2 regions of the Pseudenhygromyxa sp. WMMC2535 genome follow, and region 1 is predicted to be linked to the other one. Evidence: riboswitches for the same ligand, from Rfam matches in the RefSeq annotation. Region 1 holds a riboswitch; the other holds the start of a gene.
The links. Region 1 has a riboswitch for cobalamin ahead of G6O69_RS06995 (TonB-dependent receptor). Riboswitches for the same ligand answer to the same signal wherever they lie in the genome.

Region 1 (4,853 bases):
CATGGAGGATTGGGTCTACTCGATCGCCCTCGAGCGGATCAAGGTCGCGAACATCTCCGACCTCGAGAACCCGCCGGTGGACATCAAGCTCGTCGTCGACGACGAGTAGGCCGCAGGGCCCAATGAAAAACGCGCCCGGTCCTCAGGACCGGGCGCGTCTTCAATTCACTCGCGGCGCGACAACCCCAACGCCGGCCGAGCGCCGGCCGAGCGCCGGCCGAGCGCCGGCCCTGCGCCGGGATCACTCGTCGACGAGGCCGCGGCGGACCAGCAGCGCGTCGACCGTGGGCTCCTGACCGCGGTAGTTGACGTACTGGGTCATGGGGTCGACGGTGTTGCCCTTGGACAAGATCAGCTCGCGGAAGCGGTCGCCGTTGGCCCGGGTCAGGCCGCCCTGAGTGCCCATGTAGGCGAAGGCGTCGGCGGCCAGGACCTCGGTCCACAGGTAGGCGTAGTAGCCAGCCGAGTAGCCGCCGGCGAAGGTGTGCGCGAAGTAGTTCGAGCGGTAGCGCGGGGGCACCGGGGCGAAGTCCACCCCGTGCTTGGCCAGGGCCTGGTGCTCGAAGGCGTCGACGTCGCTGATCTTCGCGTCGGCGGGGATCATGTGCCACTCCATGTCGAGCAAGGCCGCGGCGATGTACTCGAGGCTGGCGAAGCCCTGGTTGAACTCGCGCGAGGCGAGCAGCTTGTCGAGCAGCTCGGGGGGGATCGCCTCGCCGGTCTGATAGTGCTTGGCGAAGTTGGCCAGGACCTTGGTGTCGATGGCCCAGTCCTCCTCGAACTGCGAGGGGAACTCGACGTAGTCGCGGGGCACCGCCGTGCCCGCGAGGCTCGGGTAGGTGGCCTCCGAGAACAGCCCGTGGACCGCGTGGCCCATCTCGTGGAACATCGTCCCGACCTCGTCGAAGGTCAGCAGCGTGGGCTGGCCGGCGGGCGGCTTGGGCACGTTGAGCACGTTGACGATCACCGGCTTGCGGCCGAGCAGCTCGCTCTGGCCGACGATCGCGTTCATCCACGCCCCGCCGCGCTTGCCCTCGCGGGCGAAGTAGTCGGCGTAGAACAGCCCGACGCTGGTCCCGTCGGCGTCGAAGACCTCGAAGGTGCGCACGTCCGGGTGGTAGGTGGGCAGGTCGGTGCGCTCCTCGAAGCGGATCCCGAACAGCTCGCCCATCGCGAAGAACAGCCCGTCCTTCATCACGCGCTCGAGCTCGAAGTAGGCGCGGACCTCGTTCTCGTCGAGGTCGAACTGCTTGGCCCGGACCTTCTCGGCGTAGTAGGCCCAGTCCCAGGGCTCGAGCTCGAAGCGCTGCTCGTCGGCGGCGATCGCCTTCTCGATCGCCTCGGCCTCGGCCTTGGCCTTGTCGACGACCCGCGGGGCGAGGTCGTCGAGCATCTTCAGCACGGCCTCGGGGGTCTTGGCCATCTGCTCGCCGAGCACGTAGTTGGCCCAGGTCGGCTCACCGAGCAGCGCGGCCTTGCGCGCGCGCAGCTCGACGATCTGCAGGAGCACCGGGCCGTTTTGCGCGGCGCGCTCGGCCGAGGCCTCGAAGATCTGCTGACGCAGCGCGCGGTCCTCGAGGCTGGCGAGCACCGGCTGCTGCGTGGTGTTGAGCAGGTTGATCACGTACTTGCCGGGCATCCCGGCGGCCTCGCCCGCGGCGGCCAGGGCGGCGATGTCGTTCTCGCTCAGGCCCGCGAGCCGAGCTTTGTCCTCGACGACCACCGCCCCCGCCTTCCCGGCGGCGAGCAGGTTTTGGGAGAACTGCGTGGTCAGCTTGGACAGCTCGGCGTTGATCTCGCGGATCTCGGCCTTGGCGGCCTCGTCGAGCTTGGCGCCGGCGCGCACGAAGTCCTCGTAGACCTTCTCGACCAGGCGCAGGTCCTCGCCCTGGAGCGAGTCGCGGCCCTCGTAGACCGCCTCGACCCGGGCGAAGAGCGCGGGGTCGAGGACGATCGAGTCGCCGTGGGCCGAGAGCAGCGGGGCCATCTCGGCCTCGAGCGCGCGGATCTCATCGTTGGAGACCGTGCCCGTGAGGCTGAAGAACACGTCGGCGGTGCGGTTGAGGATCGCCCCGGCGCGCTCCATGGCGACCACGGTGTTCTCGAAGCTGGGCGGCTCCTCGTTGCTGGTGATCGCCGCGATCTCGGCGCTGTGTGCCTCCATGCCGCGCTCGAAGGCCGGGCGGAAGTCGGCGAACTCGATGGCGTCGTAGGCGGGCGCCTCGTACTGCAAGCTGCTGGCGACGAGGAGCGGGTTGTCTTCGCCCTCGGTCTGGGTCTTGGTGCCTGGGTCGTTCACGGGTGATGCGTCGGTCTTGGGGTGGCAGGCGGTCAGCGCGGTGGCCGACAGGGCGAGGGTCAGAGCGAAAAAGGGCGTGCGCATGTCGGGTCCTGGGATATACGCCGAAGGCCCCGGGTGTGGCGAGAGCGCGGGCCGGCGACGAAGACGGGGATCTTCACGGGGCGCTGGACGCGAAAGGGGCTTTTGTGCGAAACAAAGCCGTCAGACGCCCGAGCGCGGGCGGTGCCGCGCGAGCGGCGAAGAGGGAACCCGGTGAGAATCCGGGGCGGCTCCCGCCACTGTGAGCGGCGACGTCGAGGCATCCGAGCCACTGGGGAGACCTGGGAAGGCGCCGAAGACGAACGACCCGCGAGCCAGGAGACCTGCCTCCCGCGCCCCATTCATCGGTGAGACGGGAGCCCCTCGCCTTGGTCCTCATGCGTATCGCGTGCGCGCTCGCGCTCGCACCATCCTCTTCGGCCACCGCCTCCGCTGCGGCCGAGCCGTGCATGGGGCTGCTCGCGGCGTCCGCCTCGCCCGCCGCCGCCGAAGACGCGCCAGGCAGCGACGCTGCCAGCGAGGGCGCCCCGGAGATCTCGCCCGGGAGCGCTCCAGACGCTCCAGGCGCGCTGGAGACTCCGAGCCCGCCCGGCTCTTCGAGCCCGCCCAGCTCTCCGGACACACGCAGCGACGCCGGCTCCGCGAGTCGCCCGAGCGCCTCGCCCTATCGCACCGAGGTCGTCGTCGGTCGAGAGCGCGGCGACGGCCTCGCCGCCCAGCGCAACCTCAGCCGGCGCAGCTTCGGCTTCGTCACGGCCATCGACCTCGCCAGCGAGCCCGGGCGACCCGCGGCCGACGACCTCGCCAGCGTGGTCAGCCGCGCGCCGGGGGTCACGGTGCGCTCGATCGGCGGCCTGGGTCAGTTCAGCGCGGTCTCGCTGCGCGGCAGCACGAGCTTGCAGGTCCCGATCTTCCTCGACGGCGCGCCCTTGAGCGGGAGCCTCTCGGGGGTCGTGGATCTCGGCGCGGTCCCCCTCGACGCCCTCGCCCGGATCGAGCTCCACCGCGGCCACGCGCCGGCCCGCTACGGCGCGGCGGCGATCGGCGGCGTCATGGATCTCGTCGGCGAGGTCCACCGCGGCGACGATCGTCTGTGGCTCGCCGGCGGCTTCGGCTCGTTTTTGGCCCGCGAGGCCCGGGCCGGCTACGCCCACGCCCTGCGCCCCGACCTGTCGATCGCCGCGCGCATCGGCTACGCGGGCGCGCGCGGCGACTTCTCCTACTACGACGACGCCAACACCCCGCTGATCCCCGAGGACGACGGCTACTCGCGGCGCCTCAACAACGACTACGACCGGCTCTTCGCCCAGCTGCGCGTGGATCATCGCCGTGATCACCTGCGCGTGTCCTCGCAGCTGCTCGGGTGGTGGAAGACCCAGGGCATCCCGGGCACCGCCGCGGCCCCGGCCGCCGACGCCCGCGGGCGCACGGCCTCGCTGCGCAACGTCACCCGCGTGCGCCGAGACGGCCTCGGGCCCGGGGGCTACGTCGAGTGGATCGCCAGCTTGGCCGTGGAAGACCGGCTGTTTCGCGACCTCGGCGGCGAGGTCGGCCTGGCCGCCAACGACCAGCGCGCGCTGAGCTTCGAGGGCTGGATCTCCCCGCGACTGCGCGCCCCTTTGTGGCGCGGCGCGTGGCTCGAGCTCAGCGCCGAGGCCCGGGGCGAGCGCGTGACCATCGACGAGCGCTACGGCGATGAGAGCGGGAGCGGGAGCGGGAGCGGGAGCGGAGACGGGAGCGGGGACGCTCAGGTCCTCGCCTCCGGCGACGCCACCCGCGGGCGGACCAGCCTGGGCCTGGGCGTCGAGCTCGAGCAGTGGCTGTTCTCGCGGCGCTGGGCCATCTCCCCGGCGCTGCGCGTGGACCTGGCCGCCAGCAACTTCGCCGTGCCCGAGGGCCAGGGCGAGGTCGACGACGCCGGCCGCGACAGCGTGGTCCTCGGCTGGTCGCCGCGCCTGGCCAGCAAGCTGAAGCTCGTCGAGGGCCTCGAGGCCCGGGCCAGCGTCGGCCGATACCTGCGCTTTGCGACGCTCTTCGAGCTCTTCGGCGACCGCGGCTACCTCGTCGGCAACGAGGGCCTGCGCCCGGAGCAGGGCACCAAGGTCGACGGCGGGCTGATCCTCGACCTCGAGGATCTCGGCGGGGCCGTGGATCTCTTCGCCCAGGTCGTCGGCTTCGCGACCTGGAGCGAGGACCTGATCCAGTGGGTGCGCAGCGGCCCGGTGATCCGCCCGACAAACGTCGCCGGCGCGCGGGTCCGCGGCCTCGAGGCTGGCCTGAGCCTGCGCGCCTGGGACCGCGACCTGAGCCTCGACCTCGCCTACACCTTGCTCGACAGCCGCAACGAGAGCCCCGAGGCCGAGCAGTACGGCCAGCCCCTGCCCGGGCGCCCGCGCCACAGCCTGCTCGCCCGCCCGGCCGGCGGCCACCGCTTTCGCCTCGGCCGCGCCGGCGTCGGCTTCGAGCCGCGGGTGTTTTGGGAGCTCGAGTGGATCGCCGGCAACACCTTGGA
Region 2 (4,853 bases), 1.2 Mb from region 1:
TGAGCAAGAAGGTGCGCTGGTCCTCGGCGCTCTCGAGCCGCTCGAGGCCGGCCATCGGCGCCTGCCAGCGCGCGCAAAACTCGGCCTGGGCGCGGATCGAGGGGATGTTCTCGACCGCGGCGAAGGCCGCCTCGCGGGCCACGGGGTCCGGGACGTAGGTGTCGAGCAAGGTCAGATAAAACTGCACGTGCAGCGCCTCCTCGTAGAGCTGGCGCGAGAGGTACATGCGCGCCTCCGGGGCGTTGAGGTGGCGGTACAAGCTGAGCACCAGGTTGTTGGCGACGATCGAGTCCCCGGTCGCAAAGAAGGCGACCAGGCGCTCGATCAGGTGGCGCTCGGCCGGGCCCATGCGCTCACGCAGGTCGCGGAGGTCCGTGGAGAAGTCGACCTCCTCGACGGTCCAGGTGTTGCGGATCGCCGCCCGGTAGCGCTCGTAGAAGCTGGGGTAGACCATCGGGCGCAGCGTCAGGCACTGGCCGGGGTCGAGGAGGTGGGCGGGGCGATGGTGGTCGATCACTGGCAGGCCTCGCAAAGCTGCGGGTTTTCGAGGTCGCAGGCCTTCGCCTGCAAGGTGGTCTTGGCGATGCGCGTCGCCGGCCGCGAGCGCAGGTAGTAGGTGGTCTTGAGCCCGGCCGTCCACGCGTAGAAGTACATCGAGCTCAGCCGCGCGATGTCGGGGGTCTCCATGAACAAGTTGAGCGACTGGCTCTGGTCCACGAAGGGCGCGCGGGTCACTGCGAGATCGAGGAGCGCGCGCATGGGCAGCTCCCAGGCCGTGCGAAAGCGCCGGCGCAGCGCCGCGGGGATCCGCGAGATCGCCTGGATCGAGCCCTCGTTGGCCTTGAGCGCGTCGATCATCTCGGCGTCCCACAGCCCCAGGGCGCGCAGCTCCCGGACCAGGTGGCGGTTGATCTGCACGAACTCCCCCGACAGGGTCTCGCGCTTGATGATGTTGCTGATGATCGGCTCGATGCACTCGTAGCACCCGGCGATCGAGGCGATCGTCGCCGTCGGGGCGATCGCCACGAGCAGCGAGTTGCGCAGGCCGTGGGCGGCGATCTCGGTCCGCAGCCCGGACCAGTCGAGCTCCCTGGACAGGCTCACCTCCCAAAGGTCCGGGTGCAGGGCGCCGTCGGCCACCCGCGTCTCGGGGTAGGCGGGGTGCGGGCCGTGGTCCCGGGCGAGCTCGCAGGAGGTCCGCAGGGCGTGAAAGTAGATGTGCTCGGCCACGCGCCGCGCGACGTCCTGGGCGGCCCTGGAGTCGAAGTCGAGGCCGAGCATCAAGAGCATGTCGGCGAAGCCCATCACCCCGAGGCCGATCGGTCGCCAGCGCTGGTTGGCGGTCTCGGCCGAGGCGATCGGGTAGTAGTTGATGTCGATCACCCGGTTCAGCGCCCGGGTCGCGGCCTCGACGGTCTGGCGCAGCTTGTCCCAGTCGACCTCGAGCCCGCCCTCGCCCTCGCCCTCGCCCTCGCCCTCGCCAGTGGTCAGGTGGTGGGCGAGGTTGACCGAGGCCAGGTTGCAGACCGCGGTCTCGTCGTCGTTGGTGACCTCGAGGATCTCGGTGCACAGGTTCGACAGGTGCACCGTCCGCCCGGGCCGCGCGGTCTGGTTGCAGGTCGCGTTGGACCGGTCCTTGAAGCACATCCAGCCGTTGCCGGTCTGGGCCAAGGTCCGCATCATCCGCCCGTAGAGCGCCCGCGCGGGCAGCTGCTTGGTCGCCAGGCCGGCGCGCTCGGCCGCCTCGTAGGCGCGCTCGAATTTCTCGCCGTAGAGATCCACGAGGTGGCGCACGGCCTTGGGATCGAAGAGGCTCCACATCGCGTCGGCCTCGACCCGGCGCATGAAGAGGTCCGGGATCCAGTTGGCGATGTTGAGGTTGTGGGTGCGCGCGTACTCGTTGCCGGTGTTGTCGCGCAGCTCGAGGAACTCCTCGATGTCGGCGTGCCAGGTCTCGAGGTACACGCAGCACGCCCCCTTGCGCCGCCCGCCTTGGTTGACCGCCGCGACCGAGGCGTCGAGGGTCTTGAGCCAGGGCACGATCCCGTTGGAGTGGCCGTTGGTGTCGCCGATCAGCGAGCCGCGGCTGCGGATCCGCGAGTAGGAAAGGCCCACGCCGCCGGCGAATTTCGAGAGCTGGGCGACGTCGGTGTAGCGCGCGTAGATGTCGAGCAGGTGGTCGCGGGGCGAGTCGAGCAGGTAGCAGCTCGACAGCTGCTCGCGGCGGGTGCCGGCGTTGAAGAGCGTGGGTGAGCTCGGCAGCAGGTCGAGGCGGCTGTAGCGAGTGTAGAGCTCGAGCGCGTCCTCGACCTGCTCGGACAGGGCCGCGGCCACGCGCATGAAGAAGTGCTGGGGGGTCTCGAGCACCGCGCGGGTCCGCGGGTGGCGGAGCAGGTAGCGGTCGTAGACGGTGCGCAGGCCGAAGTAGTCGAAGCCCGCGTCGCGCCCGGGGTCGATCGCGGCCTGGAGCGCGGCGCCGTGGTGGCGGGCGTACTCGAGCAGGCGCTCGTTGATCAGCCCGACGCGGTGCATGGCCTCGATCCCGTTGACGAAGCCGGTGATCCCCGCCCCGCCGACCTCGAGCTCGATCACCCGCGCCAGGCAGCGCGCGGCCAAGCTGGCGTACTCGGGCGCCTGATCCACCCGCGCGATCGCGGTGTGGGCGAGCAGGTCGTAGTGCGCGCGGGCGTCGGCCCCGGGCGGGAGCCGGCGCGCGGCCGTGTCGATCGTCCACTCGAGGTCGACGTGGTCCAGGCCAGCCGCGAGGCGGCGAAGCTCGGCATCTGCGACCGGCGGCGCAGCCGGCGAGAGGGAGTCCGAGGCGGCGGTGAGCGCGGGGTCGGGCTGAGTCGGGGAGGGCGTGCTTGCTGTCGGCATGTGCGGCGTCGTGGTCGCGAAGACGGCAAGCAGGCAGAGTCCACCGCGAGATGCTTCGGGTGCCTGTCGAACCTGCGCCCCCGCGGGCTGTGAAGCAAAGGGGGTCGAGGGACGGGCACACCAGAGGTGAACACCGGCACCGTGGGCCTCCCCCGAGGCTTCAGGTCGAGCCGACCCTGGTTGTCTCCCAGGATCGAGCGAAGGCAGGTCTTCGGACTCACGAGCGCGACTTGGCGTCACCTACACCCCTGGCTTCCCGGCCGTCGCCAGTGCCTGTCTCGGGGCTTCGTTCTCGTTCACCGCTGCGGGGCAGCTCCGGATTCGCACCGGATTCCCTCTTGATTCACGGCCAGGCCGTGAACCTTCGCGGGCACAACATATGGGGGGTGCCCAGCCCTTGTCAACAACATGTTGTGGTCCGAAGCGGGCGGCACGCAGTGACGGAACGAGGCTGAACACCGCGGCAGCGTCTCTCGAAAGCTCCCGCCAAACCATCCAGGAGCCCGGCCAGCAACCCGGCCAGCAGCCCGGCGGAGCCAGCGCCAATCTCCATGTTTCCAGAGCGCACCGATGCCATGTTTTCATATTGATATTTCGAGCTCATCGAATCGACTAACCACATATCGACCGAGTTCGGATATCGTGCCCGAGATAGACACGACTGGATAGACAAATGGCGAACCCCACCTTGCCCCAATATGCCAACGCCACTCAAGCCGCCGAGCGTCAGCGCGCGCTCGCCTGGGCCAGGACGCAGTACACCTGGTCGCACTCGCACAGCTACGAGTACGACGGCCAGACCCTGGTCTTTCAGCCCATCGCCGTGCTCGAGGTCGACGATCAGCACCCCTTGCCGCCCAGCCAGCAGCTCAACGCGGTCCAGATCCTCGACATCCTCGACACCGGCCTCGACCTGCTCAGCAACATGGTCGTCAACGTCACCAACCTGTTTGGCGTGGGCGCCGTCGCCCTCGATCCGCCGCCGCCGGCCGACTTTCAGATCGGCGACGCGAGCTGGCGCGACGCGACCTTGAAGAAGATCCGCGGGCGGATCGAGCACGCCCTCGACGAGGTCGTGGAGATCATCGACGACGTCCGCGCCCTCCGCGAGGCCCCCGACGAGGTCAAGACCTTCGTCGACACCCTCGAGGAGCAGCGCGAGGCCCTCGAGGAGCTGACCAAGGACGTCCACGACGACGTCACCAAGGGGGGCAAGCGCGGCGCACAAAGGGAGCACCTCGATCGCCTCGGCTCGATCTTCGAGGACATCATCGAGGCGCTGATCCACTCGGGCCTCGAGCAGGCCGGGCTCTATGGTCCAGCGACGGCGCTGCGCGATTACGCCGATCAATTCCAGACCGTCGTGGTCCCGGACGTGGTCTCCCAGACCATGTCCGACGCCCTGTTCGCGCGCATGCGCGTGGCCGGGCCCAACCCCCTGCTGATCCGCAAGATCGACGCGCTGCCCAGCAATTTCCCCGTCGACCCCGCGCGCTTCGAGGCGCGCGTCGGCCTGAGCCCGGACGACGCGCTGGCCGATGACCGCGTCTATCTCGTCGACTACCGCGCGCTCGAGACCCTCGAGCCCGGCGACTTCCCGGCCGGGCAAAAGTACATCACCCCGGGCCTCGCGCTCTTCGCCCTGGTCGGCGAGCACCGGCTGCTCGAGCCGGTGGCGATCCAGTGCGGTCAGACCCCGGGCAACTCCACGCCGATCTTCTACCCCGACGACGGCGAGGGCTGGGAGCTGGCCAAGCTGCACATCCAGACGGCCGACGGCAACTACCACGAGCTGATCAGCCACCTCGGGCTGACGCACTTCCTGGTCGAGCCGTTCGCGGTCGCCACCCACCGCAACCTGGCCCAAAACCACCCGGTCTACCTGCTGCTCCTGCCCCACTTTCAGGGCACCTTGTTCATCAACAATGCGGCCGTCACCTCCTTGGTCGCGCCCGGCGGGACCGTGGACAAGCTGC

Region 2: it holds a riboswitch for cobalamin, as region 1 does, so the genes downstream of both, G6O69_RS11865 (ribonucleoside-diphosphate reductase subunit alpha) here and G6O69_RS06995 (TonB-dependent receptor) in region 1, are expected to answer to the same signal.

What each region holds. Positions count from the first base shown of each region.
Region 1 is NZ_JABJWV010000001.1:1,860,574-1,865,426, forward strand. It holds gene G6O69_RS06985 (beta-propeller domain-containing protein) at 1-109, shown strand, start outside; gene G6O69_RS06990 (M3 family metallopeptidase) at 242-2,383, opposite strand; cobalamin riboswitch at 2,506-2,687, shown strand; gene G6O69_RS06995 (TonB-dependent receptor) at 2,719-4,853, shown strand, end outside.
Region 2 is NZ_JABJWV010000001.1:3,086,115-3,090,967, reverse strand. It holds gene G6O69_RS11870 (ribonucleotide-diphosphate reductase subunit beta) at 1-454, opposite strand, end outside; gene G6O69_RS11865 (ribonucleoside-diphosphate reductase subunit alpha) at 514-2,877, opposite strand; cobalamin riboswitch at 3,062-3,258, opposite strand; gene G6O69_RS11860 (lipoxygenase family protein) at 3,551-4,853, shown strand, end outside.